3 regions of the Paenibacillus sp. RC73 genome follow, and region 1 is predicted to be linked to each of the others. Evidence: predicted binding sites of a transcription regulator. Region 1 holds the regulator's gene; each other region holds the start of a gene.

Region 1 (10,674 bases):
GTTATCGCCATAGACATAGAGCTGCTTATTGAATGTCTCGATGACCGAAACCGTCGCGTTGGCACCGATCTTCGCCTTGATTTCTTTTCCGGCTTTTTGGGCACGGACTGTAAAATCATCGATCCAGGCTTGTGCTTCTTTTTCTTTATTCAACAATTTTCCGATTTCACGTTGCTGGGTTAAGAAATCCACCTTGCCATATGTATAAGTGACAGTAGGAGCGATTTGCTTAAATTTATCGACGTTCTTAATATCTGAAAGCCCGATAATAAGATCCGGATTCAACTCGATGATCTTCTCCAGACTTTCGTCCGTAACCGCCTCTGCGCCTTTCAGCTTCTCTTCAAAATTCGGGTTGGTCTTGGACATTTCGTCCACGCCGACCAGAGGCACACCGAGCGCCATCACGTTACCCGTCAAGAACCTGGTAAGCACAACGACGCGTTGCGGATGGGTCGGAACCTCCACGGGTCCATTCTCGGATTGATAGACGAATGTGGTAGATTTCGATTTCGAGTCCGAAGAAGGCACAGAGGACGAACTTTTACCATTCTCGGCATGGTTCGCTTGATTTCCGCCACAAGCACTCAATACAACCACAAGTAAAAGTACCAGCGGAATAAAAAGCTTTTTCATAAAATAACTCTCTCCCTTTCAAAACGCTATGTTCAATGAGTCTTCATATCGTGCATGAGATGCTAATCTTAAACTTAGTACCCCTTTCATTGATTATGAAATTCATTCTCATTTGTATGAACTAATTATATGGAACCGCTATGCGCCGAGCCATGCCTTTTTGTTTGGAAAATGACTTGGACTATTGGTTACTTGTAAATAAAGCTACCGCGCGTTGAAGCTGCAAACGAATAGAAACCGGATTGTAGGGCAACCATTCATCCAGGTCAAGCAGATGTACATTATTCCGCTGTACAGCGGGAAGGCTGTTCCAATAGGAGGACTTGAATATCATTTCACTATGTGCGGTGGAGCCCTTCTCATCCGGAAACATAGCAACCAATAATTGCGACCCGGCATAAGCTGCGAGTTCGGATATCTCAATGGGAATAGAATGAAATTGGTCCCCACGCTTCTTCATCTCCTGCCCAATCAATTCAGGAGGCCGCAGTCCAAGCGATTGATAGATAATATATCCGACATTTCTCGCTCCGTAAACGAGCAGCTTATCCGGCTTAATCACCAGAATCGTTATAATTTCATGAGCGACTGCGCATTGCTGTACCAGTGAACGGGCTGCCTGTTCTTCCTTTTCAAAAGCAGCCAACCACTGCTCTGCCCGATCGCTCCTCTGAACAGCATGTGCGATACGACGCAGATGCTCTTTCCATCCCATTTCCATCCATGAAATTTCCACGATAGGCGCTACAACTCGCAAATGCTCAGGATTCAGCCCATATTGGTGCAAATGCTGTTTGGCTGCAATGATCAACTCAATGTTGGTATCGAGCAATACCGAGTTCACCTGTTCAGCAGAGCAGTTCGTGCTTATAAACTTCATCGTTTGCGGCGGCTCCAGACCATTCGTCTTCACATATTCGCTGCTTTCCGAAATGGTGACAGCAGGTTCCAACCCAAGCAGCAACAGATGGCTGGCGTAAGGTATGAGCAATACAGCCACACGCTGGGATGATCCGCGGTTGTAGCTTGAAGGTGATGCTCCTGTATGCTGCTTAAAACGACGGCTTAGATAAAATTCATCCTTGTAACCTACCTTCATTGCAATTTCCCGGAGCGTGCCTGATCCGCTAATTAACAGTTCTTTGGCTCGGTGAACGCGCAGCCGCGACAAGTATTCGTTCGGGGAAAAACCGGTAAGCTGCTTAAACTGGATAGAATAATGTGATCGGCTTACGCCTGCAATCGCGGCCAACTGCTCACGCATTATTTTCTCGCTATAGTGATTTTCCAAATAAGTAATGCTGTGTTCCATCGACGGCTGCTCACTGGCAGCATACTTGGCCTCCTGCTGTTTCAACAGTTGAAGAATGATTTGGTGAAAGATAATTTGATTTTGCACATGACGGGCTTCACTAGCAGGTAAACGATGAATATACAGATCCTCCACATGGGCCACAATCGCAGGTTCGTAAGGGAAAAACTGAATATTGGCATTGGAGGCCACCTCGCTTTTCCGCATCATTACACCTGTGGGCAGAGAATTTGCCTGCTCTCGCGTACGGATTAAAAGCTTATAAGCATGAAGTGGTTGCTGGAGATTCGTAATTAAAGCGGCATGGCTATGGGCTGGGAGAAGGATGACACTCCCTTCCATGAGTTCGTACATTTGATCATTAATCCTGAGAATGCCTTTGCCGCTGGCAATTGCAATCAGCACGGTTACACTCTCATGAATCTTATACATCGGAAAATTCGAGGTGCTGTACAGCGAATGGATACTGTCAGCAGTATATAAAGGAAAATGGGACTCTGCCCATTCCGAGACAACGTTATCCACAAGCAAAGCCTCCATTACAAAATATTGAGGAACGTTTTTCAGTCCTCTGCATCGTATTAAGCAAAAAAGTCCAATTATATAGCATAAAAACGATATCTATACTATAAATGATCAAACCTTTTCCATGATACGGCTATTCTCCTAATTTTCAGGCCCCTCGTTAGTTAGTTTTACGGATTCAATTGACGTGAACCCCACCTTAGATTTTTACAAAACAGTCCTCAGTTTACCGCGGTAATCCATAAAATCAGGTCATATTGTTAAGAAGCCCTCTTTGTTGTAGTAATTCTTTCGTACAATTCCACAGTTTATTTTGCATAGCAATATCTCCACTGGGGTCTACAGGTACAATTGAATGTCCGGTTCCTACATTAAAATACCCTCCTGTAACTGCCTGGTACTGCGGATCCACAATTAAACGAGTCATAATATCAGCTCCTCTGCGTGGATCACCAATATGAAAAAAATTCAAAAAACGCTCAAGCATTGATGCAAACCATAGCTCACGTCCAAGACCTGTAACATTAAACCCTGGATTCAGAGCATTAACACTGATCCCCGTTCCAGTCCATTGACGTGCCAGTTCACCAGTAAACATAATGTTATACAGCTTGGTTTTCCCATATATTGCAGACGAGCCTCTGGGAGTAAAAGGAGCTATATTGGTCAAATCCTCAGGGAGCTTAAGCTCACCATGATTGCGTGAAGCCTCAGAGGCAACATTTACAATTCTGGCGCTTCCTGCATTTTTCAAGGAATACTGTAAGGCGTGCGTCAATAACCACGGTGCTAAATAGTTCACAGCTATCATTTCTGCAAATCCCTCGGAGGTTACCCTTTGTTCGAATGCATGCAGTCCTGCATTATTCAAAAGCACATCTATTTTGGGGTATGCAGTTGAAATCTCGTTCCCCATACGTCTGACATCTTTCATTAAGGATAGGTCCCCGAAAAAAAAGTCTACTTTTGTTGAGGGCATCATATCTTTTATAATTTTTTTAGTAGCTTCAGCGCGATCCTTGCTCCTGGCTGTCATGACAAGATGAGTACCACGTTTAGCCAATTCAATCGCAACGAGTTGCCCCAGACCACTCGTTCCGCCAGTTATTACAACAATCGGATTAGCCATCATGGTAATTCTCCTTTGTGCTGAATAGTCATTGTCAATGTAATTGGGCCGTTCATTGCTTTACTCCGTTAGACCCGTCTCAAGTTTTGACATACAGCTGACGCAGCCATATACTTGATATAAATCAACTATATTATTTTGATTGATATATGTCAATTAATTAACTTGAATGATTTACTTTATCAATTAAGGTTAGGTGAAATAGGATGAATAATGATCGACACAAAAATACGCCGAGAGGCCAATTGGAACTGGGGCTCGGCGAGCAAATCAATGCCCTCATAAGCGCCTCACATGCGCTAAATGTCAAAACTGCAGCACGTTTCGATCCTTCAATACAACCTGCGGGTTTCCATATTATCCGTTGGCTTTACTCGTACGGCCCAACAAGCGCCACTATGCTGGCGGAATCAACAGCTATGGATCGCAGTTCGGTTAGCCGTCTCGTCAAACAACTTGAGCTTTTGGGTTATGTGAAAAGGGAAGCCTCCCCTGATGATCGTCGAGGAATACTTCTATCCCTCACTGAGCTTGGACAACAAAAGACGATTGATGCTCTAAAAGAGAAAGAATTTGTATTTTACGAACACATTTCAAGATGGGACGATGAACAACTTGAAAATTTTATCGGAATGCTCAGGGACTTTAACGGATTTGATCACAAGTAACAAGTTCATAGGTTGAATGACTGCCTTTCTTAAAAGCATGGAGTAAAACTAAAATAAACGTCGTGTCCTCATTAAAGAGAACATGGCGTTTATTGTTCATCAAGAAAGTAGGGCCTTCTGTGACCAAACGTGTGACCACGAAGGAAAACAAAGCTAAATTCAAAACAAAAAAACGGCATTTCTGCCGTTTTTCTAAAGGATGGACTCTCAGGGACTCGAACCCTGGACCAATTGATTAAGAGTCAACTGCTCTACCAACTGAGCTAAGAGTCCATAATATAAAATTGGTGGAGCCTAGGGGGATCGAACCCCTGACCTCATCGCTGCCAGCGATGCGCTCTCCCAGCTGAGCTAAGGCCCCATTATATGTAATTAAAAACGTTTCAAGCGACTCCTATATCATATAAAATTTTCATCCCTGTGTCAATACTTTAATAAAAAAATTATAATTACCCTTCCACCATCAACCAAGATACAGTCAGCGATCTAGTCGCTGGCTGTATCTTTGGATAAAAGTGTTTTCAGTTCCTTCATAAACATGTTGATGTCTTTGAACTGCCGATATACGGACGCAAAGCGCACGTAGGCAACCTCATCAACAGGATAGAGCTGTTCCATGACCAGTTCGCCGATCTGCTGGCTGTCCACCTCAGTAGCGGCTGTGTTGCGGATAGCGTTTTCCACCTGGGATACGATCATATCCAGTTGCTCGACAGATACAGGACGCTTCTCGCAGGCCCGAATGAGACCGCGCAGCATTTTATCACGGCTGAATTCTTCACGGCTGCCATCCTTTTTAATGACCATCAGTGGAGTCTCCTCCACCATTTCAAAGGTGGTAAAACGCCTGGCACATTGCTCGCATTCGCGGCGGCGGCGGATGGACTTGTTGTCATTCGCAGGCCGAGAGTCCAGTACCTTTGTTCCATTGTAGGCACAGTAAGGACATTTCATAAATTCACCACTTCCTTTTTCCAATAAATTCCCTATACTTTTTCGTAATAATTTTGTCAAAACGGTTCATAATATGTTTACCACGTCGCGAGGAGGTGAACAACAATGGCACAAGGAAACAATGGCAACTCCAACAACCTGGTAGTCAGCAAAGCCTCCGGCGCTCTGGAGCAAATGAAATATGAAATCGCTCAAGAGCTGGGTATCAGCATTCCTCAAGATGGATACCAAGGTAACATGACTTCCTATGAGAACGGTTCGATCGGGGGCTACATCACAAAACGCCTCGTAACGATCGCCGAACAACAATTGGCAGGTCAATACCAATAATCGCGGTAATAACGCAGAAGAAACAAGAAAAAGTGTATGGACGGGCTGCTAAAAACAGCCTGTCCTGCGCTTTTTTCATTTTAATGCCACCAGGCTCATTCTGTCATGACATATTTACACGCAGCCTCGTCATCCGTTAAAACTGATTATAAATTTTTGTGTATTGCCTGTAGTAGTAAATAACCCGCTGTACATAATGTCGTGTCTCGCCAAAAGGGATTTGCTTGATGGATTGTTCTTTCCCATCCCATACGCCCTTATCCAGCCACTCCTGCACTTTACCGGGGCCTGCGTTGTAAGCCGCAACGATAGCTACCGGATTATCCTTAAATTTCACCGACAGGTTATGCACATACCAGGTTCCCAGCTCAATGTTGGTGCCTGGCTCGTGCTTGACGCTATCCAGCGGAACCTTTTGGATCTGAGCGCTGTCCATAATCCAATTCGCCGTATCGGGCATGATCTGCATGAGTCCCAGTGCACCCTTGTGTGACTGCTTGCTGGTCTTAAAGTTCGTCTCAACACGGATAATGGACGCCACCAAAAACGGGTCCACTTCATACGTCTGCGAGTATTGCCGGATCTCATCCTTATATTGAATCGGATAGAACCACGACATCCAGTTTGAATTAAAAAACAGAATCAAGACAAACCCAACAAACAAAGTCAGCAGGACTCTTTTTTTGCGCAAAATATTCATGCCAGTCCCTTTCGCTGCCAGAATTGATCAATTTGCTGTTTTGTTTCAGCCTGTGTTCCACTATTATCGATGACGATATCGGCCAGGCTTCTTTTTTGTTCAATATCCATTTGCGCGGATAACCGAAGTCCGGCTTGTTCCTCGGTCAATCCATCTCTGAGCATCAAACGCCGGAGCTGCACATCGCGTGGTACGTATACCACCATAATTTCATCGTACAAGCTCTCCAGCCCGGACTCATACAGTAACGGGATATCCGCTAAAACAAGCTTGTTCGGATGTTCCTGCTCGTAAGATTCCATACGCATACGCATTTCCTCACGAATCGCAGGATGTGTAATATCGTTAAGCGCCTGCCTCTGGACAGGGTCTCCAAATACAATCTCGCTCAGCTTTTTGCGGTGCAGAGTCCCATCACTGTTCATCACAGCTTGTCCAAAATGCTGTATGACCGCCGTCAGCACCGGGTGCCCCGGAAGCATCACTTCCCGGGCAATAGCATCTGCGTCGATCAGCAACGCACCCTTGACGACCAATAGAGCCGACACGGTGCTTTTACCGGTAGCAATACCTCCGGTTAATCCGATATTCATGCTCTTTCACCTCATAACAGCTTCAATATGCCCATCATAATCAATAATAATGCCGGTAACACACCCAGCGCCTTCATAAATCGGAATGCCGACAGACAGAAACCTGCTTTCATACCTGCAATCAAAAATGTCCCGCTGAATAATGCAATAGCCAGCGCGGTAGCGAGTGGCTGGAAGCCCAGCATAGCTGCTCCCAATCCTGCACCGAACGCATCTACCGATAAGGCGATACCTAACCAAATCGCCTCCGTAGCGGATATACTGCCTGAACGGTCCATATCTGCAGCAGACGGACTTCGGAGAATCCGAATAACGAGACCCCATTTGCGGAATTCCAAAGAAAATAAGGTCCGTTCCTCTTGTACTTCTAAAGATTTCTCACCCTCCAGAACATTTCTGCTCACAGGATCAGGATCATCAATCAGATCTTCCTTGCGATGCAGGGACTGATACAAAGAGTGGCAGCCAATCCCGATCAGAATAACAGCGCCAAAAACCGTCGTATATACAGGAGACAGAACCTGGGACAATAATGCGCCTAGTTGCATGGATATGCCAATGACCAAACCTGAGCATACTGAAATGATGACAATGGACAGCAGTGGAATTTTCATTTTGCGTAGCCCATATGTAACACCGACTCCGAAACTGTCAAGACTTAGCGCAAATGCCAGCAGCAGCAGGGCTCCCCAATGATTAGCCACTCCAATTCCCTCCCATTGCGAAGGAAGGGCCCTACAGCAGCCGGAACCCTTCGCAGTATTGGTACTTGGAATCAATATATGAGAGGAATGGGCTTTGGGTGACTGTACCTGTTTAACGAAGAGGTTGGCAAACCGGGCAATGATGGGTACCACGTCCGGCTACGACGGATTTTTCGATCAATGTACCACAGTTAACACAAGGCTTAACGCTACGTCCATAGATTTGCAATTGATGCTGGAAGTCGCCCGATTGGCCTTGTCCGTTGACGAATGATTTGATGGACGAGCCTCCGACCAAAATCGACGCGCTCAATGTGGAGATAATAGCTTCATGCAGCACACGAAATTGGTTGCCATCCAAGCTTTTGGCTGGCTGTGCCGGATGTATCCCCGCCTTAAACAATGATTCATCCACATAAATATTCCCGATGCCCACGACATATGACTGGTTTAACAGCGCAGCCTTGATCGAAGTCGAACGGGTCCCCACAGCGGCACGAAGTGCCTCCGGTGTAAAGGACTCGTCCATCGGCTCCAAACCGAGCTTGTTCAGCGGCTTTTCCAGCAAATCCTGTCCTTCCGCAAATAAATGCATCGTGCCGAATTGGCGAACATCCTGATAACGTAATTCCGTACCATCCGTAAAATGAAAGATAACGTGAGTATGCTTTTCCACAGGATCATTTTGCGAATAGAGGCCATACCGTCCTTCCATTCTGAGATGGGAAACGAGCACCAGCCCGTCCAGCAGAATCCGCAAAAACTTCCCGCGTCTCTCCACTCCTGTAATGCGATGATCAGCCAATTCCATAGCAAAAGCGTGTATATCATCAGGTCGCTGAATAATGCGCGGCAGATTCACGGTCACATGATCTATATGTTTATCGACGATAAGCTCGTTTAACGTTCGTTTAATCGTTTCTACTTCCGGTAATTCCGGCATGATGTCTTCACCTCACCCTATATTATAACGGAAGCAGCGTTAAATTGGGACTATCTACTCGTTGAAATAACTTATTTCGCTTCGTACCAATTACTTCCATAGCTAACTTCCGCTTTGAGCGGTACAGACAGCTTCAGCGCCGCTTCCATCGTAGCCGGGACAAGCTCTTTCATCGTTTCCAATTCCTCCGGCGGAACTTCGAAAACAAGCTCATCATGTACTTGAAGCAGCATACGGCTGCGAAGATTACGGTCGCGAAGAGCCGCGTCCACCTGTACCATCGCCAGCTTGATAATATCGGCTGCGGTACCCTGGATCGGCGTGTTCATGGCGGTACGCTCCGCGAATGAGCGCAGGTTGAAGTTGCTGGCGTTAATCTCCGGCAAATAACGTCTGCGTTCCAGCAGCGTTTTTACGTATCCGTCCCGCTTTGCATCCTTCACAATATCATCCATGTAACGACGAACGCCCTGGAACACGTCAAAATATTGGTCAATAAAGCGAGCCGCTTCCTTGCGTGTAATATTCAGGTTTTGCGACAAACCGTAATCACTGATCCCGTAGACAATCCCGAAGTTAACCGCCTTGGCAGAACGCCGCATGTTAGAATCTACGTCTTCCGCAGGGATGCCGAACACATCAGACGCCGTCTTTGTATGGATATCCATGTCGTGGACAAAGGCTTCTTTCAATCGCTCATCATCCGAAATGTCAGCCAGCACCCTTAGCTCGATCTGTGAATAGTCCGCTGCGAGAATAGACCAACCCGGCTCGGACGGCACAAATACCTTACGGATTTTACGTCCCTCTTCCAGACGAATAGGGATATTTTGCAAATTCGGGAATTGACTGCTCAATCGTCCGGTTGCTGCAACCGTCTGCCGGAAATACGTATGCAGCTTGCCCGTTTTATCCGAAATTTCCTTAAGTAATCCTTCCACATACGTGGATTGGAGTTTCGCAATGGTACGGTACTGCAAAATGTTTTGCACAATATCATGATATGGGGCGAGCTTTTCCAGTACCTCGGCATCGGTGGAATACCCGGTTTTCGTCTTTTTAATAACAGGAAGGCCCAGCTTATCGAACAAAATTTCACCTAGCTGCTTGGGCGAATTCAGATTGAACTCCACACCGGCAATGCTGTAAATCTCGCGTACCAGCGTTTCAATCTGGGCTTCAAATTCTTTACCCAAAGCGCGCAGTTCTTCCACATTCACCAAAATGCCCTGCTTCTCCATATCCGCCAAAATGCGGGACAACGGCATCTCCAGCTCATGGAAGAGCTTGTGCATTTCCGTTTTTTCCAGCTCGGCCTGCTGTACAGGCACCAGCGCTTCAATCACCGCCGCCTTGCGCGCCACATGATCGGACAGCACATCCACATCAGGCACTTTATATTTAGCGCCTTTGCCGAATACTTCATCGTCCGGACGAATCGAAGACAAGCCATATTTGGCTGCCAATCCGCTTAGTGACTGGTTCGCATCCGTTGGGTCCAGCAAATATCCGACCAACTGCACATCGAACTCTGCCCCGGCAAATTCGATCCCGTGCCAATGCAGAGCTAAATCTGTACGGTGCAGATCATACCCCCGTTTTTTGCACCCAGCATCGGCGAGCCATTCGCGGACAGGCTTGGCTGCATCAGTTTGCAGTACATCCAAGGTCATAAAAAACTGTCGTCCCGCTACGCCAAATACCAGCCCCACAATTTCAGCATGATGCGGATTATCGCCATGGGTCTCCACATGCAGCAGATCCACAGTATCCAGTACATTTACCAGCTCGCTAATCCGCTGTTCGTCCAGTACGGTCACGTCAGCAGAGGCTTCCTCTACGCCCATTCCTGCACTGCCAACCTCGCCCGAAAAGGATAACCGCTCCAGCAAGGACTTGAACTCCAGCTTCGCCAGAGCAGGTCCCGCCGTTTCTGCTTGCAGCCCGTCGAATACAACATCTTCCAGCTGCTTGTCCAGCGTTACATCCCGATAGATGGTCGCCAAATCCTTGCTCATCCGTGCATCATTTGCATGCGTTTCGACGCGCTCTTTCATTTTTCCTTTCAGCTCATCCGTATGTGCCAGCACCTCTTCGACCGATCCATACTGATGCAGCAGCTTGAGCGCTGTCTTTTCCCCCACACCCGGAATCCCGGGAATGTTGTCCGACGTATCGCC
Region 2 (10,674 bases), on a different contig from region 1:
GCCGCCGCGAAGGTCACGCGATCCTTGGCATCGCGGTATATGACGCGCTCCTGCGCGTCTTCGGTTTCCAGCTTGGCGCAAATCGCTTCAAGCGGTGTCACAAAATATGGAAGTGTACCGGAATACCAGTCGCGGTACACCTCATTGCCGAGCGCCCCGATCACCGCCACCTTGCCGCACCCCGCAGGGTCCAGCGGCAGGAGCGAACGCTCATTTTTCAACAGTACGATCTGCTCTCTCGCTGCACGCAACGACAGTTCACGGGCTTGCTCTGTCATCAGGGCCTCTTCCCCGATCAAGGCATAGGGATTGTCTGTGGCCAGATCAAATTCCCCCAGACGAAAGCGAACACGAAATGTATGGAACAACGCCTGATCCAGGTCCGTTTCTTGCAGCTTTCCTTGTGCCAAGGCATCACGAATGGCCTGCTTGGACAAATCCGCATCATCTGTAATGCTGTCGATCCCCGCGCGAATAGATTCAGCCACACCCGGTGTGTGGGAGTCATAATACTGATGGTCCTTTACGATTCCCATCACATCACCAGCATCACTGACGACAAAGCCATCCATTCCCCATTCGTCCCTGACAATATCATTAACACCGTGGTACAACGTAGCAGGCGTTCCATTAATCAGGTTGTAAGAGGTCATCATGGACTGGGCTTTGCCTTCCGTAAAAGGCTTCTCAAAGGCTTTCAGATAGTATTCACGAAGGTTTCGCGGGTCTATGCTGGAGGAATCACTTCCCCGGTCCACCTCGTTATTGTTTCCGAGGAAATGCTTTAATGTCGCAACCGCTTTCAAATATACCGGATGATCACCCTGTATGCCTTTGACCAATTCCTTCGCCAGTTCTCCCGTCAAATACGGGTCTTCTCCATACGCTTCCTCACTACGCCCCCAGCGCGGATCACGCTCCATATCTACGGTTGGTGCCCATAACGTCAGTCCGTTTAGAGCCGGGTCACGGCGGTAGTACACACGCGCTTCATCCGAAATAACCGAGCCGACTTGTCGCATCAGTTCCGTATCCCACGTACAAGCCAACCCCACAGGCTGCGGAAATGAAGTCGCCTCTCCTAACCAGGCTATACCATGTGCTGCTTCCGTACCATGCTTGTATGCGGGGACTCCCAATCGTTCAATGGCAGGCTGATATTGCAGCATGGAATCAATCTTTTCCTCCAAGGTTAGCCGAGACACCAAATCCCGTACACGTTCGTCCAGATGAAGCTTCGGATTTTGAAAAAGATATTCTAGATCCGTTGTTTCATGACTCATATCCGTCATCTCCTTGTCTCCATTTAAAATATCATAAAAGGCCGTTATGAAAGCGTTTTAATATATCATAGCGAAAAAGGAGTACCCCGGCAACAATTGCTGTTGCTCACCATTTGGTGTCTTTCCTCAATCAATACCGAATAGACCAGTGTCGCCAATGGCGTGGATATCGGTGTTTGTTAGGACATGAGCTTATAATCACGAATTGTAGCTTCGTCCGCGCCTTCTACAGAACCATTCAGGAAGCTCTTAGCCAATGTACCTGGTTAGTAACAGTGTGTAAATTAAAAAAATTGTATATTTTCTTCAATAAATAAAGCAAAAAACAAAGCAAAAAATAATATTTTTTGGTATAATCAGGATATATAATCAAAGGAGGAAGGGTTTATGAAAAATACCGGAATGACACGGCCTCTGGATCAATTGGGGCGAATCGTGCTTCCCAAGGAAATGCGCACCACGATGGATATCAATATTGGTGATTCGCTCGAATTTTTCGTGAATGAAGAAGGATTTGTATTAAGGAAATATACAGGTGTATCCTGCAAATTTTGCGGCGCAGTTGATCATTTGACTTATTTTCGTGATAGCTTTATTTGCGCCGATTGCATTCAGGTATTAAAGACAGAGGAAAATGTACATCCCACCAGCACCGAAGCCATCCAGGCTCAAGAACATACCAAGCCGGTTCGTAACCATACAACCTGGCAGCCTAAACAATCCAGAGTCCAGCAAGGAGAAATGGTAAAAAAGCTCCGAAAGCTGATTCAGGAACATCCCAACCTGCCGCAAAAGGTATATGCCGAAATGCTCGATATCTCACAAGGCCGGGTGTCCCAACTGAAAAAGCTGCTTTAAATTATTCAGTAATTTATTACAAAACATACTCAGATCCAATGGATTGCCATCCTATTTGTTTTCCGTCAAATATTCGATCGTCAGGTGTAGAATAAGGAGCGTATTCGTTGATGTGTTCCTAACTTTCACCTGACTTTTTTGTGCGTTCTCCCCCTGTCGACGTGACAATAATCACATACTCTCTATCCATCCATATATACAATATATAGACCGAAACAATTGTTTAGTACACGATATCGTCAATATATTGTTTTTTGGAGAATAATATATATTTTACTATATGGAGGTTTTTGCAATGAAAGTGTTGGAGGAACATCAATTATACAGCATCGGCGAGCGGGTCATTGGGGCACAAGACTTGGACATGCTGCGGGAGAATGCAAATTTGAATGGAGAGTCGTTCAGTGGAAAAATGAGTAAGCTCGGCTCCGAGTACGCCAAATGGTATGCGCGACTACGTGTGCTTCCGCCTGAACTGACAGACGCTATCGACCACGGATATGTGTATGTTCACGATTTGGACCAATATGTGCTCGGGACTACGAACTGTATCTTTATACCTTTTGGTCGTTTGTTGCAAGATGGTTTTAATACAGGCAATGGCTCTGTGCGCACACCACAAACCATTATGTCTGCTATGGCACTGGTGGCTATTATATTTCAGTCTCAGCAAAACAGCCAATTTGGAGGTGTCTCTGCCAATAAAATAGACTGGGACCTTGCTCCTTTCGTGGCCCGGTCCTTCCGCAAGCATCTGCGAAAGGGACTCCGTCTGTTCGGAGAAGAAATAGAACCCACCCTGCCTGATGACGAATTACATATAGCCAGCAGCCTATTACAGGAGGTCTGCCCTCGTTCATACGCATTCGCACGTGAAGAAACGGAGACGGAGACCCGCCAGGCCGCTGAATCCCTTATTCATAACCTGAATACCATGAGCAGTCGGGCAGGCGGGCAAATTCCGTTCACATCACTGAATTACGGTATGTGTACTTCTGCTGAAGGGCGGCTTGTTACGCAATCATTGCTGGAGGCCACTATTCGTGGCCTGGGCAGCGGGGAAACCCCTATTTTCCCACAGCATATTTTCCAATGCAAAAAAGGAATTAATCAGGCCGAAGGCGATATCAACTATGACTTATTCATGCGGGCAGTAGAATGCTCCAGCAAACGTATGTATCCCAATTTTGTCAATGTGGATGCTACCTTCAACCTGCCCTATTACCGCGCAGATGATCCGGATACCATTATTGCGACGATGGGCTGCCGTACCCGCACCTTTGCTGACCGTTTCGGCAGAAACCGTCAAAGCGGCAAGGGTAATCTCTCATTCAATACGATTAATCTGGTGCGTCTTGGCATTGAGTACGGTATTTGCACAGGCAAGCGCAAGATACCTGACCGGGATGGCTTTGATACCAGATTGGAAGAGGTTATGCGCATTGCCGTGGACGGACTGATCCATCGCTACCATATACAGACCAGCCAGCCGGCAAAAGCCTCAGACTTTATGATGCGCGAAGGGGTATGGGAAGGCGGAGAAAAGCTGGAGCCGGATGAAAAAGTGGGCAACGTACTGAAGCACGGTACGCTGTCGGTCGGGTTTATCGGGTTAGCCGAATGCATGAAGGCACTGTATGGCAAGCACCACGGAGAGGATGACGCTGTATACCGTGAAGCACAGCGAATCATAGCTTCTATGCGTGTCTACTGCGACCGTATGAGTGAATTGCATGATCTTAACATTACACTATTCGCTACGCCTGCCGAGGGTCTATCCGGCAAGTTCACGTTGCTGGATCAGCGTGATTTTGGAATTATTCCCGAGGTAAATGATCGAGAATACTACACGAACTCTTTCCACATTCCTGTGTATTACACGCTCCCGGCTGCCCGTAAAATCAGCCTCGAAGCCCCATTTCATAATCTGTGCAACGCTGGTGCGATTTCGTACATCGAGTTGGATGGTAATGCGCGGAATAACCCGGAGGCGTTTCTTAAAATTGTACAATACGCGCTCCATCAGAACATTGGGTACTTCTCCATCAATCATCCGGTAGACCGCTGCACGGAATGCGGCTACGAGGGCATTATCGGGACAAGCTGTCCCGAATGCGGTGCTGATGAAGAACATACGCATTTTCAGCGCTTGCGCCGGGTAACCGGATATCTGACAGGTGATTATACCGTTCGCTTCAACGCCGCGAAGCAGGCTGAGGTGCGTGACCGGGTGAAGCATCGGTGAATTTGTGCGGCTACATTCCGGAATCTCTGAACGAAGGGCATGGCCTGCGTACCGTCGTATTCATTAGCGGTTGCCGCCATGCCTGCCCCGGCTGCTTCAATCCCTCGTCATGGAGCTTCCGCGCAGGTGAACCGTTCACACTGGAGCGACAGCAGGAAGTCATCCGTGACATCGCAGATAATCCACTGCTGGACGGGTTAACCCTTTGCGGCGGAGACCCTTTTTTCTCGGCATCGGAATGCACGCAGTTTGTGCGCGACTTCCGCGCTGCCTGCCCTGACCGAACCGTGTGGGCCTATACGGGCTTTGACTATGAGGAGCTGCTTACGGATCAGGCCCGCCGGGAGCTGGCGCTGCTGTGCGATGTGATTGTGGACGGTCCTTTTGTAGAACAGCAAAAGGATCTGACCCTTCCCTTCCGGGGCAGCCGCAATCAACGACTGGTGGATGTGAAGGCCAGCATTCAGGCAGGATCTATAGTTACATTAGCCTAAGGCGATGTTATACTCGCATGAGATACTACACCCTAAGACAAATCCTTTCCTTATGGAGAGGGCTTGTCTTTTTTTGCATGTAGTTCATTTTAGATTTAAACAGAGTTTATATTGCGTATCCTGCAAGTTTCACTTATGATGGTGAACAAGTATACGAGTGCATAATTATTCGTCATACCATAATCGCATAGCTTGGAGATAGGTGTCTGTTCTATTCAGTACAGGCTTAAAAGGGAAGCTGGTGCAAGTCCGGCGCGGTCCCGCCACTGTAAACGGGGAATTTTCAGCTGTTGATACACCCACTGGTCCACAGACCGGGAAGGAGCGCTGAAAGTCATGATCCGTAAGTCAGGAGACCTGCCTATTTCAACAACATCGCAAGTACCTACGGGAGATAGGGAGGTGTTAAGAGCAGTCGCCGAATTTTCATTTTTTAAATAACGGAGGCATTCTTTCCCTACTCATTTTTAACCCCGGGGAGGAATGTCTTTTTTTGTACGCAAAAATAAACTGGCTACCAGCCTGGGAGGAAAAGTACATGTCATTTACCGAATTGCCTGAGTTGTCCGGCTTGATCAGCAGTAACCTGGGATATCCGCGTATCGGAGGAAACCGGGAATGGAAGAAAGCACTGGAACGCTTCTGGAACGGCAGCATGGATGAAAGCGAATTGCATACCGAGATGAAACGATTGCGATTGGAGCATCTGAGCAAGCAGCGCGACAAGGGAATCGATCGAATTCCGGTCGGAGACTTTTCCTATTACGATCACATGCTTGATACATCCGTGATGTTCGGTCTGGTGCCGGAACGGTTCAACTACCGTCCCGATGGGCCTGTTCCTCTGTCCGTCTATTTCGGGATAGCCCGTGGACAAAAGGGTGCCACCGCCAGTGAAATGACCAAATGGCTGAATACCAATTACCACTACATCGTACCGGAATTGGCAAATGCAACTCCGGTGTTCACCGAGAATAAGCCGTTGCAGGCTTATCGTGAAGCGAAACAGGAACTAGGAATTGAAGGTAAACCCGTCATTATCGGTCCTTATTCGTTCGTTGCTCTGTCCAAAGGCTATGACCGTAAGGATTTGGCCGCGATCATACGAAGCTTCCTGCCACTGTACGCCCGCGTCCTGTCTGAGCTGGCTGCGGAAGGCGTTCAGTGGGTGCAGGTAGATGAGCCTGTCTTGACCACCTCATTCCCGACAGAGGATTTGGACATTATTCAGGAGGCCTATGAGGCTCTGGCCCAAGCTGCTCCATCCTTAAATATCGTGCTGCAAACCTACTTTGGCAGTCTGGATCATTATGAGCGCCTGTCCACGCTCCCGGTACAGGGAATAGGTCTTGATTTTGTGCACGATGATGGCGAAAACCTGGAACATGTGCTACGACATGGCTTCCCCGCAGGGAAAACGCTGGCCGCTGGTGTTATTGACGGGCGCAATATATGGCGCTCCGATCTGAACACCGTAGCTGCGCTGCTTGGACAACTGGCAGAGCAAACCACCGCTGCACAGCTCATCGTGCAGCCATCATGCAGTCTGCTGCATGTGCCAGTCAGTCTGGAAGCAGAGCACAAGCTGGACCGAGAGCTGGTGCAAGCGCTGGCCTTTGCCGATGAAAAGCTGGAAGAAATCGCAGCTTTGACCGCTGCGCTTGGCAAACGCGAACCCTCGGCAATTGCCAAGCTTGAGCAGAGTGCGGACGCGGTAGCCCGCTTCAACAGCTCGGCGGCACGAGTACAGACCGCTACCGATATGGCGGATCTACTGGCGAAAGAGCCGCAGTCACGCAGCGTTCCCTTCGCTGAGCGTCGTGTGATCCAGCAGGACAAGCTGAATCTGCCTCCACTGCCTACGACGACGATTGGCAGCTTCCCGCAAACCGCAGAGGTTCGCAAAGCCCGTCTGCACTATCGCAAAGGGGAATGGTCTGCCGAGCAGTATCGGACGTTCATTCAGCAGCAAATCAAGGAATGGATTGATATCCAGGAGGACATTGGCATTGATGTGCTCGTACACGGGGAATTTGAGCGGACAGACATGGTTGAATTTTTTGGCGAAAAGCTGAAAGGCTTTGCCTTTACACAAAACGGGTGGGTGCAGTCCTACGGCTCCCGGTGTGTTAAACCACCGATTATATACGGAGACGTGTCGTTCGATCAACCCATGACCGTGGAAGAAACGGCCTTCGCCCAATCGTTGACCTCCAAGCCAGTCAAAGGAATGCTGACAGGTCCGGTAACGATTTTGAACTGGTCCTTCGAACGTAATGATATTCCTCGCAGTCAGGTTGCTTTACAGTTAGCACTGGCCCTGCGTGCAGAGGTAGAAGCACTGGAAAAAGCGGGGATTGGCATGATTCAGGTCGATGAACCCGCGATCCGTGAAGGGCTTCCACTGAAAAAAGAACAGCAGCAAGCCTATCTGGCGTGGGCGGTTCAAGCCTTCCTTGTTACAACAGCAACCGTTGAACCCGCCACCCAAATCCATACGCATATGTGCTATTCCGAATTTCAGGATATGATCCAATCCATCTCCGATATGGATGCCGACGTCATTTCTATTGAAACCTCGCGTAGCCACGGAGAACTGATTGTCAGCTTTGAGGATCAGGTGTATGACAAAGGCATCGGTCTGGGCGTATATGATATCCATAGCCCGCGCATTCCCGATGTGTCAGAAATGCTGAGTATGATACAGCGTGCCCTGCGCGTACTGCCTTCTGATTTATTTTGGGTCAATCCAGACTGTGGCCTGAAAACCCGCACCAAGGATGAATCCGTCGCCGCATTACAGCAAATGGTGCTGGCTGCTCAAGCAGCCAGAGATTCGTTGGCTGTATCCAGCTAATTTCTATAACCCTCCCCTTCCCGGCCCTCTTTTTTCCTAAACGCCGGAAGGGGATTCTATTCCAAATCATATAATGTGTATGCCCCTTGAATATGCTCGGGTGTTCCCTGCTTCATATGTACACCCAAGCCATGCTCTCTATCCCAGGAACAGCTAAAATTCAAATACAGCTCATCCTCTTCCGCTGAGTCTGGAATCAATATAGACACCAGCTGTAACCGTTTCAGCAGTTGTTCCGAGCGTTCCACATAAGGCGCATATTCATCCGGGTCTTCTCCCCATGAGGTATAAGCGCTCCGGTACTTTTCCACTACATCTGCATAGTAATGGTGTATCGCTTCCAGCACACGAGGATGAATGTCTGACCCATGTGCCATATATTGCTCCCATGTCTTTTTTTGCTCCTGCTTAGGCTCTCTTACGGCCTGTGCTTCTTCCTCGGAATCGGCGGACACAATAAACTCTATCTCTACCTCCGAGTCCTGTCCGTAAAAATGGAGTTGTACCGTGCCCCGAAGCACGACTTCCTCTGATACTTCCCAAGTCTCATCATCCTGATCCAGCTCCATATACCAGCGTTCCCAATTCATCCTTTACCCCATCCTTTTCATAAGAAATGATCTTTATCTCTATGGACCCTTTTATTTGAGCATTTTGCAACAATCCCAAGAGCGATTTCAAATCAGCAATATATAGATCGGAACGGTTTAGTTCGTCTATCTATTGTACTTTCGAGCGTTGGGAATCGAATGATGCAACATGCTGATTTTACAATTTAACATCCTTAAGAATGAAATTAAAGCAGTTCCTTTTCCGCAAATTCCCCCAAGATTCGGCGTTTTTCTAAATAGAACTACTTTTTTCAGCAGCATTCGCTATCTCATTGACTCTAAAAGCGAAAGAAAACTCCTAAAATGAGCCCGCAGATTTATTTTTAAAATTTTAGTACCTTGCATTAAACAGTACATGATGTTAAATTATACCTGACTACTGATTTATGATTAGTACCTGAAATCTCTTATGTTCAAGCACACATTTCTCCCCCATACTCCAAACGACACCCATGAAGCAATGATAACATCCAGGAAGGGAGCACCGCTCATGAATGTGAACATCCAATTCAAAAAAGGGGTGCTGGAACTGTGCGTTCTTGTTTTAATTGGGCGCAGGGACCGTTACGGCTACGAACTGGCTCAGGCCGTCTCCCGTCATATCGAAGTAGCCGAAGGAGCTTTATATCCGCTGCTTCGCCGTCTGGTATCAGAGGGATACTGTACAACTTATTTACAGGAATCGACCGAGGGACCCCCCCGTAAATATTATCGGCTGACCGATGCAGGCAGCAATTACACGAGAATACTTACACGGGAATGGAATGAATTTGTCCATCATGTCGCAAGCCTACTGAAGGAAGGAAATCCCGATGAATAGAAAACAGTTTCTTACAGAGGTGGAGCAACGTCTCTCCCCTCTCCCCGCAGAGGAACGTAATGAACTGCTTGGTGATTTAAGTCAGCATTTTGACTATGGGTTGGTGAATGGAAAAAGTGAGGCCGAAATTGCCAGCGAATTGGGCAACCCGGAGGATATCGCTCGCGAAGCGCTGGATGATCCCAATGCAACCTGGAATACATCCCCTCCTCCACTTCGCCAGGGAAGCTTCGCACGCAATCTATTTACTTTCTTAGGGCTGTTGTTTCTCAATTTGTTAATCTCCATTCCTGTCTTAGCGTCTTTGTGGGCAGTATGGGTTTCGTTGGCCGCAGCAGCGGTCAGCTTGATAGTGGCCCCCCTTCTTGCTATCGCAGATTATGCGCTGAACGGCAACTTTTATCCCGCTAAATTCTTTTTTTCCATCATGTTGACCGGGATTGGCCTATTGCTGCTGTCTGGAGTACGCTACCTTTTGAACCTTCTGGTCATAGGTACGGTTCGATACTGGAAATGGAATCAGACTACCCTGAGGGGAGCTAACGAGTAACATGAATAAAAAATGGTTTATTGCAGCGGGTCTATGTATCATCATCGGTGTGGCCGGGATGGTAGCCTACGGTGCTCCATGGAACCAACAAGCGATGCAGGAAATAACAGCTATTGATAAAAAATGGACGTTCACACGTGGACAGCTACAGGAACTTAAAGTGAATAGCTCCGATGATGTCTCTATTGTCTTTACTCCCGGTTCCGGCGAGCAGGGCACGATACGCATGAGTGGAGAAGTTCAGACAAAAGTAGCCGACCAGATTCATAATGCCCGTATTGAGAACGGTAAGCTTTCCATTCAATCTGAGCCAGCCCTTTCCTTGGCATTCTTCTCTATCTCTCCTGATTTGAAACAAACGATCACGGTAGAAATGCCCGCTGGTGAAACCCTAAAAGGGCTACAGGCAGATGTACATTCAGGAAGCGTAAACCTCCAGGATGCCTCCATTCAAAACACAAACATCACAGCCACTTCTGGCAATGCCGAGATTTCAAACCTCCAAAGTACCCGCTTGGTCGCCAAGTTAACATCCGGCAGTTTTACGGCTAGTCAGGTTACAGCAAATATGGAATTGCAACTCACTTCAGGGGATGCCAAAATTAACGATTATAGCGGCAATGGTCAAGTTTCCCTGACCTCCGGTATTACGAATATCACACAACGTACCACAGCCAACCTGAAAGTCGATTCAGACTCCGGTGATGTGAGGATTAAGCAGGCCCCTGATTTTAAAGGTATTTATAATGTCCGCTCCGACTCAGGAAGTATAGATACTCCCGAATCCGTTCCCGGCAGTGTGAACGTTATAAAGGTCAAAACGACTTCAGGCGATATTCATATTTCCAAATAGGCCATCATGACCATTGTCAGCGGTCTTCTACTCCAGGTCGCAACTAAGCGAAATAAGCGACCTGGAGTGGAAGTTTGGTTCAGGGAAATTAAATCAGTATAAT
Region 3 (10,674 bases), 190 kb from region 1:
TGGACACGGTCATTTTTTCTTCCATTCTCCATGAGCTGTATTCTTACATTGAACGGGATGGAGCCCGATTCAATCTGCATACGGTGGAGGCTGCTTTGCAAAGCGCCTATCGTGTGCTGGCACCGGGCGGACGGATCATTCTCCGTGACGGCATTATGACTGAACCGGCAGAACAGCGTAGACGAATCCGGTTCCTGGAGCCGGACGGAATGGAATGGCTGTTGCGATATGCCAAAGATTTTGCGGGTCGCGACATTGAAGTGGAGCGTGTGAGTGAGCATGAGGCTATTTTGCCTGTGAACGATGCGATGGAATTTCTATACACCTACACGTGGGGAACAGAAGCTTATGTGCATGAAGTGCAGGAGCAGTTTGGGTATTTAACTCCTTCACAGTATGAAGAGTGTATTCGTCGCACGCTTGGATCGCAGGCTATAATCCGGGAGAGCCGTCACTATTTGCAGGAGGGATATGCGGAAGCGCTTGCTGGGCGTATTGAATTTACCGATGAGCAGGGTCAGCCTGTTCCCCTGCCGGATAGCACCTGTCTGATTGTGATTGAGAAGCCGCAATAGAGTGGTTAGTATGCTTTGTTTTGTTATCGAGTGAGACTGATAAAATGTAAGAAAGCCTTCTGATTTGCGTCTAACGCGGTCAGAAGGCTTTTTTACACTTTAGTAGACAATTGATTCATTTGTAAAAGAAACAGACATTCTGTCTGCTCGTTCACAAGTTACTTCCGATTTAATGTACCATAATTATGGAAAAAAGTGATTTTGAAAATGATATACTAAGAGGGAACATTCTATGAATATTCGGTATACCTTTTTTTGCTACCAATGAAGGGAGGCGTGTTCGTGATGTCCTCGCATGTGGAGATATCGCAATATGACCCGCAGTGGGTAAAAGAGTGCGTGTGAGCGGACAAAAATCGCAGAGACTCTCGGAGATATAAGTATGGGTATAGAGCATATTGGGAGCACATCCGTTTCTGGCCTTGGAGCCAAGACGATTATTGATATTATGGCTGGGGTAGAAGATTTGGCGCAGCAGTTCAAATATGATCGTCTAGCGTATACCGAGGCCAAAGGGTCCTTCATTCGGCAGGTGATTCAGCAGGCGAAGCTTAGGAAGGATGAAAAATATGATGCTGGATACACAAGTAACGCCGGATGGTTTAAAAGAACGAATGATGCTGTTATCGGCGCTGGAAAAGGAGGACGTTACCTTTTGTATATGGAGGGAAGCTGGAGATACGGCATGGCGTATGGGCAACGTGAACATTCCTGAGGCGTATGATGATGGCTCATCCTTTTTGCTGGGGAAAATTATAGATACACCGGAGGAATATCAGAAATGGGCTGAAAGTTACTATGACCTGCCGATTTCTCTGGAGATTGTAAGCCGGATTTTCAATGGTGTTCCGATTCATGCACAGATGATCTCTACGCTGCATCCTCAGCGCGACCTGACGGAAGCGATGAAAGAACTGGAGCAGCTTGGCATATCGGTAGAAGAAAGATAACAAACAACTCTGTTTATCTTAACACTTTTTGCATATAATACAGGAGAAATGACAGGATAGCTTTAAAAATGAAGGAGTTGTGTTGAAAATGTCAAAACGTTTGATTCCTTACATCACGATGGATGGAAATGCAAAAGAAGCAATCGAATTTTATGAAAAGGCATTGGATGCCCAACTGCTTTTTATCCAAACCTTCGGTGAAATGCCTGAAAACCCTGATTTTCCCATTCCCGCAGAGGTCAAGGAACGTGTGGGACATGCCACCCTCAAAGTTGGTGAGACAGAGCTTATGTTTTCCGACACCTTTCCTGGCTCGCCGTTCAGCAGCGGGAATCAGGTGAGCATCTGTATTACAACCGACAGTGTGGAGCAATCCCAAAAAATGTTTGACGCTCTACAGCAAGGAGGACAGGTGGGGATGGCCTTGCAAGAAACCCATTTTAGTCCTGCTTATGGGAATGTAACGGACAAGTTTGGTATCACCTTTCAAATTTTCACGGAGGCTCGGTCTTAAACAATGGAAAACGGCCCGATTTCGCTACCTTGGTGATCTGGCCGTTTTGTTTTATGCATGAATCCTCGTTCAAGAGGTTGCTCCATGCTGGCGAAGGTATTCTGCAACGTTCTGGTGGCCTTGCTGAACAGCAAGAGACAGTGCGGTTTCTCCATCGGTTCCATTGGCATTTACATCAGCGCCGTGCTCCATTAACAGACGAATGATTTCCGGTTGATTATCATGATATGCAGCGGTATGCAGGCAAGTATGACCATCGCTATCCTGGATGTAGGTCCGGGCTTGGTGGGACAAAAGGAGACGGATTACATCCGTATTTCTCTCTCCGACAATTGCAGCATGAAGGGCGGTGTTGGAAAGGATGAAAGAAACTTTGGAGTGAGAGATTGCATTAATGCCCGCTCCATGATCCAGAAGGACCTGCACGGCATCAGCATGACCGTAATGTGCTGCAAATCCCAATAGTGTAAGTCCATCGCTATTTTCAGTGTCGGTCAGGCTTGGGTAGGATTCCAGCAACTCCTTTAACCGTAGAGCATCCCCTGATTGTGCCGCCTGAAATGCCTCATTAATGACGTGAATAAGTTCCATTCATTGGGCCTCCTTATCAATCATAGCACTATGCTTTTATTTGAAAATCAAATATGCACTTATAGTATGGGTGGCCTTATCAGTTTTTACAAGCACAGGGTAATATGTGTGTAACTGATCTTTGATGATCAAAATGGAGAGACCTGAGGAGGTTGACGATGTTAGTCCCTAACGAGATTTTGTCTATATGGGAAAAGTTTAATACCTTTCCGATGGAGACGTTAACGAAGGCTTGGTTTTATAGGAAAACGGACGGAAAGAAACAGAGAGATGTGTCTTTAATGAAGGAGCACCATGAGCGGTATGGGATTACAGGTAATTGTTTTGACTTAGCGATATGGCTGCTGCACGAGTTTGAAAAAGAAGGAATTGAAGCTTATCCTATCGGCCATGATTTGGGGACAACAGAGGCACACGTCGCTGTAATAGCTAAAAATGAAGATGGCAGACGTTATTTATGCGATTTGGGAGACCAATGGTTGATTCCAGTATTAGTAGATGCAGATCATCCAAGCTTTACATCAGAGAGATTAACAGGATTTTTTCCAGCAGCAGAAATTGAGGTTCAACCGCATCAGGATGCCGTTACAATCTTATATCACAGACCTAATGGTAAAATGAGTCGTCAGAAGTTCGATCTTGCACCATTGGAATTCTCGACATTTTGGAAGGCGGCGGAAATTTCTCAGAACACGATAAAAAAGTCGCCTTTGCTAGAATGTAGAGTTCCGTATTTATCCGAAATTGCACATTGGGAGTTTTATAACTGGTCGAGTTTTCTGAGTACGACGGCTGGAATTATAAATGAACCTGAGATAAAGGATATTAAAGCATGGTGTGATCGACTCCATCAAAAAACAGGGTATAATGAGGATTTTCTTTTGGAAGTATTACAAATATACAAAGATATGTGACTCAGTATGCAGAGATGACTATAACAGCGAGTGGATGGATTCTGGAGAAGGGAAGCGTTCGCCTTTGCCGGGGGACTCTAACCTTAAATTCTAATCCAAAAGAATCCCCTGACAACAGCGATCGGAAGAACTATCCACTTGCGGAGTGGTCTTCCTCAGCATCGCCTAAACAAACTATTTTCACATATACCTATTACCTACACTCCAAAATTAAAATCATCATCAGTCAGCGGCTCCACATTCATTGCACGCACGTAGCCGTTTCCTTTTTTAGAAAAGAAATCATGCTGCTTGGTGTGGGTGCTGATGCCGTTGAATACAATTGGATTGACTTCTTCTTCTTCAAACAACGGATCAAAGCCCAGGTTCATCATGGCCTTATTGGCGTTGTAGCGCAAGAAGACTTTGACATCGTCCACAAGCCCGATAGGAGCATAAATTTGCTCGGTGTATTGTTCCTCGTTATTGTGCAAGTAGCGCAGCAACCCTACCAGCGTCTGGTACAGATCGCGTTGCTCTTCCTCGTCCAGCTCTGCATAAATCTCCTGTGCCAGCACACCTACATAAACACCGTGAATACTTTCGTCCCGCAAAATAAGGTCGATAATTTCTCCGCTGCATGTCATCTTGCCTTGACCCGCCAGATAGAGAGGATAGAAGAAGCCGCTATAAAATAAATAGCTTTCTAACAGCACTGACGCTGCCATAGCGAGATACAAGTCTTTTGGCGTATGAATATTCATATAATACTGACGAATGGTTTCCGCCTTGGTCTGGAGATGCGGATTTTCCTCTACCCAACGGAATATATTATCAATCTCTTCCGTAGAAGCCAGGGTTGTAAAAATACTGCTGTACGACTTCGCATGAATTTGCTCCATCATCGCCATAAAGCTCAGTACAGCTTTGCGTTGCAGCCCATCCACATGCTCCATAATTTGCGGCATACCCACGCCGCCTTGAATCGTGTCAAGCAACGTCAAGCCGCCTAATACTTTCATGTAGGCTTCTTTTTCAATATCACTGAGGGTTACCCAGCTCATTTTATCGTCGGACAGCGGAATTTCATCATCCGTCCAAAATTGCATAATGTTCTGATTCCAGAACATCAGTGTGAAATCATCGTCCGAGCGATTCCAGTTTACAGCTTGTATACCTGTCATTGTTTAGCATTCTCCCTTCAGCTTCCGAGATTTCCTAGAGTCATAATGAAATGACATAGGCGAATCACCGTATGCTTGACATACGGAAGCTGCATCCGCGAGGCCGTGTCCCAACCCATAAAGGGTGAACATCACGCTGGATACAGCTTCTAATGAAAAGCATCCATACATATGAGGACTTCTAATTATAAGCTATCCATACGGTCTTAGATCGAGCAGGTGAGGCACTCTTCCACAGACAGCTTTTTGGTACGTGTGTAGTACAACGATTTGAGTCCTTTGTGAGCAGCATAGAGATAGCAACGCGCCAATTGGCGTGTAGTCACGTCACTGTTCACATGAAGCACTGTCGAAATTCCTTGATCCACGTGAGGCTGGATTTCGGCAATCAGGTCAAGCACTTTGAACTGATCCATTTGATAAGCGGATTTATAAAAGAACACATTATCTCTTTGCAAGTAAGGCATTGGATAATAGGTCGTCGAGTTCGCATAGGTACGTGTTTCAATTTGTTCCACGATTGGCATTACGCTGGACGTCGCATTTTGAATATATGAAATGCTGGCCGTCGGCGCAATCGCCATACGGTACGCGTGATACAAGCCGTTCTTCTGCACGTCTGCCTTCAGCTTGTCCCAATCCTCTGGAGAAGGAATATAGATGCCGTTGAACAGCTCTTGTACACGTGCCGTTGTCGGACGGTAATCGGTATTCAGATAACGGTCAAAATACACCCCAGTCGCATAATCCGATTCCTCAAAGCCATAAAAGCTTTGTCCGGCCGCTTGCGCGATCTCCATGCTTTTCTCCAGCGAGTGATAGTTCATCGTCATAAAGAAGGTACGGACAAAATCCTTCGCTTCGTTGCTTTCATAAGCAATTTTGTTCTTGGCAAGGTAGCCATGCAAGTTCATGACACCCAGACCGACAGAATGCATCTCACGGTTTGCCTTGGCAACACCCGGCGCGTTCGCGACTTGGGTCATATCGCTGACCGAGGTCAGGGCAATCATCCCCTCGTGAACGGATTCGCGGATTTTCCCATGCTCCATCACATTTACAATGTTGAGAGAAGCCAGATTACAGCTGATATCCCGACGAATTGTATCCTGTTGACCGTAATCTGCAATTTCAGAGGTTTCCTGTAATTGGAAAATTTCTGTGCACAGGTTTGACATTTTAACTTGACCCACGTTTTTAAGAGCATGTGCCTGATTAGCGTTACTTTTGTTCATCATGTATGGATAGCCGGATTCCAGCTGGATCATGGCAATTTTGGTCAACATGTCACGCGCGCTCATCGCAACCTTTTTCTTCACCCGGTCGTCAGCAAGCAGTGTATCGTACATTTCATCCAGATCCATATCGTCCAGATGCGTACCGTAGGCCTTGTACACACTGTAAGGAGCGAATACATGCAGCGGCTCATTATCCTGAGCCAGCTTATAAAAGCGGTTCGGAACAATCAGTCCGATGGAGAGTGTCTTGAGGCGTACTCTTTCGTCGGCATTGATTTTTTTACTATCCAGGAACTCCAGTACATCCCAACCGAAAATGTTGTAGTATGCAGCGCCGGAGCCTTTACGTTGACCCATCTGATCCGCGTAGGAGAAGCCGTCCTCCATCAGTTTCAGCACAGGCATAATTCCTTTAGCCGCGCCTTCTACACCTTTAATCGCTTCGCCACGTGACCGCAGTTTCGACAGGTTGACCGCGACACCGCCGCCGATTTTGGACAACTGCATGCAAGTGTTTAGCACGTAGTTGATCGAGTTGAGGGAGTCGTCCATTTCGAGCAGGAAGCAGGACACCAGTTCTCCACGACGGCTTTTGCCTGCATTTAGGAAGGTTGGCGTAGCCGGCTGGAGACGCTGCTCCATCATCGAGCGGGACAACAGGCGCGCCGTATCGGCGTTACCGCGTCCCAAATGCAGGGCGACGACCGCCACCCGGTCAGGATAGTGCTCCAGATAAACCTTACGGTCATTACTCTTCACTGCATAATCCGTATAAAACTTGGATGCTGCCATATAGGAAGGAAATTTAAAATTATAACTATGAGTGATATGGAAAATATCCTTAATTTCGTCAGCTGTATAGCTACTATAGAAATTTTCGTAATAATCATTCTCAATCATGTAGAGCACTTGAGCCGCTGTATCCGCAAACTTCAAGCTCCGTTCTTCGACTTCCTTCATAAATTCGTCTACAGCCTCTTGGTCCTTTTCCAATTGGAAAAAGCCATCTGTATCGCGTTTCATCAACATGTTGTTCAGTTCAATATGCCGCAACTCGGCTCACCTCCTGTTTGAAACGCTCTACATCGCCGAACGTTCCGGATAATTCAAATTTACTGATGACAGGCACGTTATAATGGTCGGAGATCAAATCCGCGCTTTTGGCAAAGCTCTCGCCCCAGTTACGGTTGCCGCTGGCAGCCACACCCACGAGGTTTTGAGCATTTTTTTGCAAAAAGGAAGATACCCTCTCAGGTATCTGTCCAAACCCCGTTGTATATGTAATGAGTACGTATGGTTCCTCTATAGTCATTTGCTCCTGGATTTGGACCGCCGGAAGCTTGAGCTTCCCGATAAATCTTTTTACATTGCCGGTCTTGGAATCATAGGCAATCAGCATTGTATTCATCCTCCTTGACATTTGGCAAAACAGCATCTGTCCAAGGCTCGAAATCCTGTAAAGATTCGCAACCCCTTGCTGGCTGTGCTTCGCCAAAATTTTAACGCCTATTTATATCGGTACTTCCATATCTGTATTTTAAAGATATATGTGTAAAATACGCGTTGCACACTATATTTAGAGTACGATTTCTATTTTATATCTATATATAGGTGAGGTCAATCACTTTTAAAAGGTTGGGCACAAGGATTGGGGGCAAGTCCAAGCGGGGGGCGGGATAAGCAGAATAACTTTTTTTTTCGTGCGAATTTTACAAATGTACTGGAGTTTTGAGGGATGAAGATGTACGATTTGTCAATAGGAGATACTGTGGTAAATCTACCTTTTACTGTAGGGGGGATACGTATGATGGGAAATGGATTTATGGATTCAGGGTCGTTTGATGCTATATTAAGATACCATTACATAACCGAAGGGAAGATGTACTATGCCGCATATGATTGGGGAACGCATCGTATTGAGGGAGTATCGTCAGGAGGATATACCGGAAATACGAAAATGGGTCAATGACCCGGATATTACACGCGGTTTGAGCGATGTTTTTACTTATCCTCATTCTCAGACGAATAGCGAAGCCTATGTACAGATGATGATCGACGGTAACTCCGAGATCAAGGGCTTTGTTATTGCGCATAAAGACACACTGGACTATATTGGACAACTGGATTTATTTAAAATCAACTGGATGAATCGGCATGCCACGCTCGGCATTGTGATTGGGCGCGATGATAACCTGGGCAAAGGCTACGGACATGAAGCGATCCGGCTATTACAGAAATTTGTATTTCATACGCTGAATCTGAATCGGCTGGAGCTGGAGGTCTATTCATATAATGAACGTGCATATCGCTGCTATCTGGCCTGCGGCTTCAAGGAGGAAGGTCGGCTGCGGCAAAAGCTGTTCAGAGAAGGCCAATACTATGACATCATTCAAATGGGCATTTTGCGAAGTGAGTATGAGGCTGCGGAGCAAACGACGGAATCTTCGCAGAACGTGCAGGGAAACAGACAGTCATCATCGTGTCATGTATATATGGAATGAAACAGAACGTTCAAGGTAAAAGGGCTGAACAGCATCAGGCTGTCAGCCCCTGTAAGCTTTCATTCATATAAGCCAAACTCGAACTATAAGCTGACTTGAAAAAATAAGCATCAAAACGGAGTAGGCGGAATGGTGCTGTACAAGCGAAGCACCATCCGACTGCGTAGTGGCACAGTAAGTAACTTTTAAGTTCAGCTTATTTGATCGTTATTTTTCTGCGTTCCACAGCTTAAGCCGATTTTGGATCAGTCCGGTGTAGGTTTCTTCAGCCTTCGGCACACCTGCCTGATCCAGCTCCTGGAGCATGCGGTCATAGACAGCATCAAATTGATCGGGCTTGGCGAGTACAGCTTCGGGAATCCGTTTGCGCACAATGTCCTGCGACTTCTGATAAATGACATTGTAGTTCGTATTGGTCGGAACGGGCATGTTGTAGGCGGCGCCCCATTCTTTCACTGGAAAATCCTTTTCGTTCGGGAACAGGTCCTTCCACGTTCGAGCATTGTAGGCTTGCAGGGATTTTTTTTCGGCCCGGCTGTAATTTTCGGTAATCATCTCGGGATAGTTCGTCGTATAGTAGTTGCCGGAAGGGTCCTTGATGCCGTCACCGTAATGCGGTCCCCATATCCAGTACAAACCGATGCCCGACTCTCTCGTAAAAGCGGAATTATCGGTGTTTTTACGTTGCTGCACATCGGGCGGAATAACCCGTTTGCCATTCTCTACTTTGTAATGCTGGCCTTCGATTCCCCAGTTGCGCAAAATTTGTCCTTCGTCGGAGGCCAGAAAATCCAGAAATTTGATGGCACGCACGGGATTTTTGCACGAGGTCGTAATTCCGATCCCGTATGCAGCATCAAAGCCAAGCGGCTGGAGGGAATGATCCTCGTATTTCTCGCTTAACGTAACCGGGAAATGCGCGTAGGTAAATTCATCCTTGCCCGCCGCTTTGAGCGCGTTTTCGGCATCCTGATAATTCCACTCCTGATCGATGAGTCCAATCACACGACCTGCGGCGATTTTGGACTTGTATTGATCGCTTTTTTGCACAAAAGTATCCTTATCCAGCAGTCCTTCGTTGTACATATGATTCAGCCAGCGAAAATATTCCCGTTCCTCCGGGCGTTTGTAGTGGAGAATGGCTTTACGCGTCTTGGGATCGATATAATACTCTCCATCGTCCGGTCCGCCTGTAGCGGTAACTGCCGGATTTGTCACGGTAATTTGAATTTTCCAATCTTCGGCATCAAGGGAGAGGGGGATGGTAGGCTGACCGTTAGTGGTGGGATATAGGGCTACATAGTCCTTGAGTGCTTTTTCAAAATCCTGAACCGTGCGAATTTTCGGATAGCCGAGCTTCTCGAGTGCCTGATGCTGGATTTCGAACCCGGCTTGTGCGTCAAATGCGATGTGATCTACGCCCAAATTTGTCGGAATGGTATAGATGGCAGGGTCGTCATTGCTATATTTAATACGGTTAAAATAGTCTCCGTACACTTTCTTGATATTGGGGCCGTATTTATCAATCAGGTCGGTTAAGTCAATGAGTGCCCCGGCATCGACCAGCTTACCGACATCGCTTTTGGGATAGACCAGGTCAGGATACTCTCCGCTGGCAGCCATCAAAGCAAACTTTTCCTCACTCCGGCCATTGACGGCATGTTCTCCGTTCAGTGTCACGCCCGTTTTTTTGATAATTTCCTGTCCAATTGCATCTTTCATGTTATTCCAGTTCGAGCTGGCGTCACCACCAAAAAAAGTAAGTGTAACAGGACTGGTATCATCGGGATTTTCCTTTTCTGCCGTACCGCCTGTTCCGTTTGCGCAGCCCGTCGTGACGAGTAGCAACAAAGCCAGGAGCAGGATGGAGCCTTGTCGTACCGACCTGATCTTGAACATCTGCAAAATCCCCCTTTATAAGTATGATTTACATAATGTAAGTGCTTTCAATAGTAAATTGTAGGAAATACCGAACCCTACGTCAAGTCATTTATGTTGATTTGTTATGTGTTTGTTTTTTTATTATGCAAACATATTTTGGTGGATGGTGTGGATTTGTGTAAATCTATCGTTTGATGATATAAAACAAAGTGTGCTACGATGATACCAGTTTATGGGTACACCCATGTATTGGAAAGGCAGAGGCAAAAAAAGATTCCGAATAGGGTTGGGTGAGAAGATGCGTGGAAAAATAACGTTGCAGGAAATTGCGGATGCGGCCGGTGTTT

Evidence for each region. Region 1 encodes NrdR, which represses ribonucleotide reductase genes. Its sites were predicted from a motif close to AACACNATATATNGTGTT; they were not measured.
Region 2: ABH897_RS08645 (anaerobic ribonucleoside triphosphate reductase) is a predicted target of NrdR. The motif match lies at 2,337-2,354, and genes of this name have one in related genera.
Region 3: nrdI (class Ib ribonucleoside-diphosphate reductase assembly flavoprotein NrdI) is a predicted target of NrdR. The motif match lies at 7,512-7,529, and genes of this name have one in related genera.

The regions. Positions count from the first base shown of each region.
Region 1 covers NZ_JBIYCV010000001.1:650,638-661,311, forward strand. Annotated here, with positions in the region: gene ABH897_RS03035 (iron-hydroxamate ABC transporter substrate-binding protein) at 1-636, opposite strand, end outside; gene ABH897_RS03040 (helix-turn-helix domain-containing protein) at 818-2,473, opposite strand; gene ABH897_RS03045 (SDR family NAD(P)-dependent oxidoreductase) at 2,721-3,605, opposite strand; gene ABH897_RS03050 (MarR family winged helix-turn-helix transcriptional regulator) at 3,809-4,270, shown strand; tRNA gene ABH897_RS03055 (tRNA-Lys) at 4,471-4,543, opposite strand; tRNA gene ABH897_RS03060 (tRNA-Ala) at 4,556-4,631, opposite strand; gene nrdR (transcriptional regulator NrdR) at 4,757-5,224, opposite strand; gene ABH897_RS03070 (alpha/beta-type small acid-soluble spore protein) at 5,330-5,554, shown strand; gene ABH897_RS03075 (lytic transglycosylase domain-containing protein) at 5,691-6,254, opposite strand; gene coaE (dephospho-CoA kinase) at 6,251-6,847, opposite strand; gene ytaF (sporulation membrane protein YtaF) at 6,859-7,551, opposite strand; gene mutM (DNA-formamidopyrimidine glycosylase) at 7,664-8,494, opposite strand; gene polA (DNA polymerase I) at 8,566-10,674, opposite strand, start outside.
Region 2 covers NZ_JBIYCV010000003.1:385,119-395,792, reverse strand. Annotated here, with positions in the region: gene ABH897_RS08660 (glycoside hydrolase family 3 C-terminal domain-containing protein) at 1-1,283, opposite strand, end outside; partial or broken gene ABH897_RS08655 (DUF7916 family protein) at 1,419-1,549, opposite strand; gene ABH897_RS08650 (AbrB/MazE/SpoVT family DNA-binding domain-containing protein) at 1,671-2,141, shown strand; gene ABH897_RS08645 (anaerobic ribonucleoside triphosphate reductase) at 2,437-4,386, shown strand; gene nrdG (anaerobic ribonucleoside-triphosphate reductase activating protein) at 4,383-4,880, shown strand; cobalamin riboswitch at 5,064-5,259, shown strand; gene metE (5-methyltetrahydropteroyltriglutamate--homocysteine S-methyltransferase) at 5,419-7,737, shown strand; gene ABH897_RS08630 (DUF6985 domain-containing protein) at 7,794-8,327, opposite strand; gene ABH897_RS08625 (PadR family transcriptional regulator) at 8,839-9,168, shown strand; gene ABH897_RS08620 (DUF1700 domain-containing protein) at 9,161-9,718, shown strand; gene ABH897_RS08615 (DUF4097 family beta strand repeat-containing protein) at 9,720-10,571, shown strand.
Region 3 covers NZ_JBIYCV010000001.1:461,646-472,319, reverse strand. Annotated here, with positions in the region: gene ABH897_RS02170 (class I SAM-dependent methyltransferase) at 1-575, shown strand, start outside; gene ABH897_RS02165 (GrpB family protein) at 958-1,290, shown strand; gene ABH897_RS02160 (hypothetical protein) at 1,268-1,525, shown strand; gene ABH897_RS02155 (VOC family protein) at 1,614-2,039, shown strand; gene ABH897_RS02150 (ankyrin repeat domain-containing protein) at 2,109-2,630, opposite strand; gene ABH897_RS02145 (hypothetical protein) at 2,789-3,544, shown strand; gene nrdF (class 1b ribonucleoside-diphosphate reductase subunit beta) at 3,742-4,707, opposite strand; gene nrdE (class 1b ribonucleoside-diphosphate reductase subunit alpha) at 4,914-6,998, opposite strand; gene nrdI (class Ib ribonucleoside-diphosphate reductase assembly flavoprotein NrdI) at 6,985-7,344, opposite strand; gene ABH897_RS02125 (GNAT family N-acetyltransferase) at 7,832-8,446, shown strand; gene ABH897_RS02120 (ABC transporter substrate-binding protein) at 8,654-10,345, opposite strand; gene ABH897_RS02115 (LacI family DNA-binding transcriptional regulator) at 10,626-10,674, shown strand, end outside.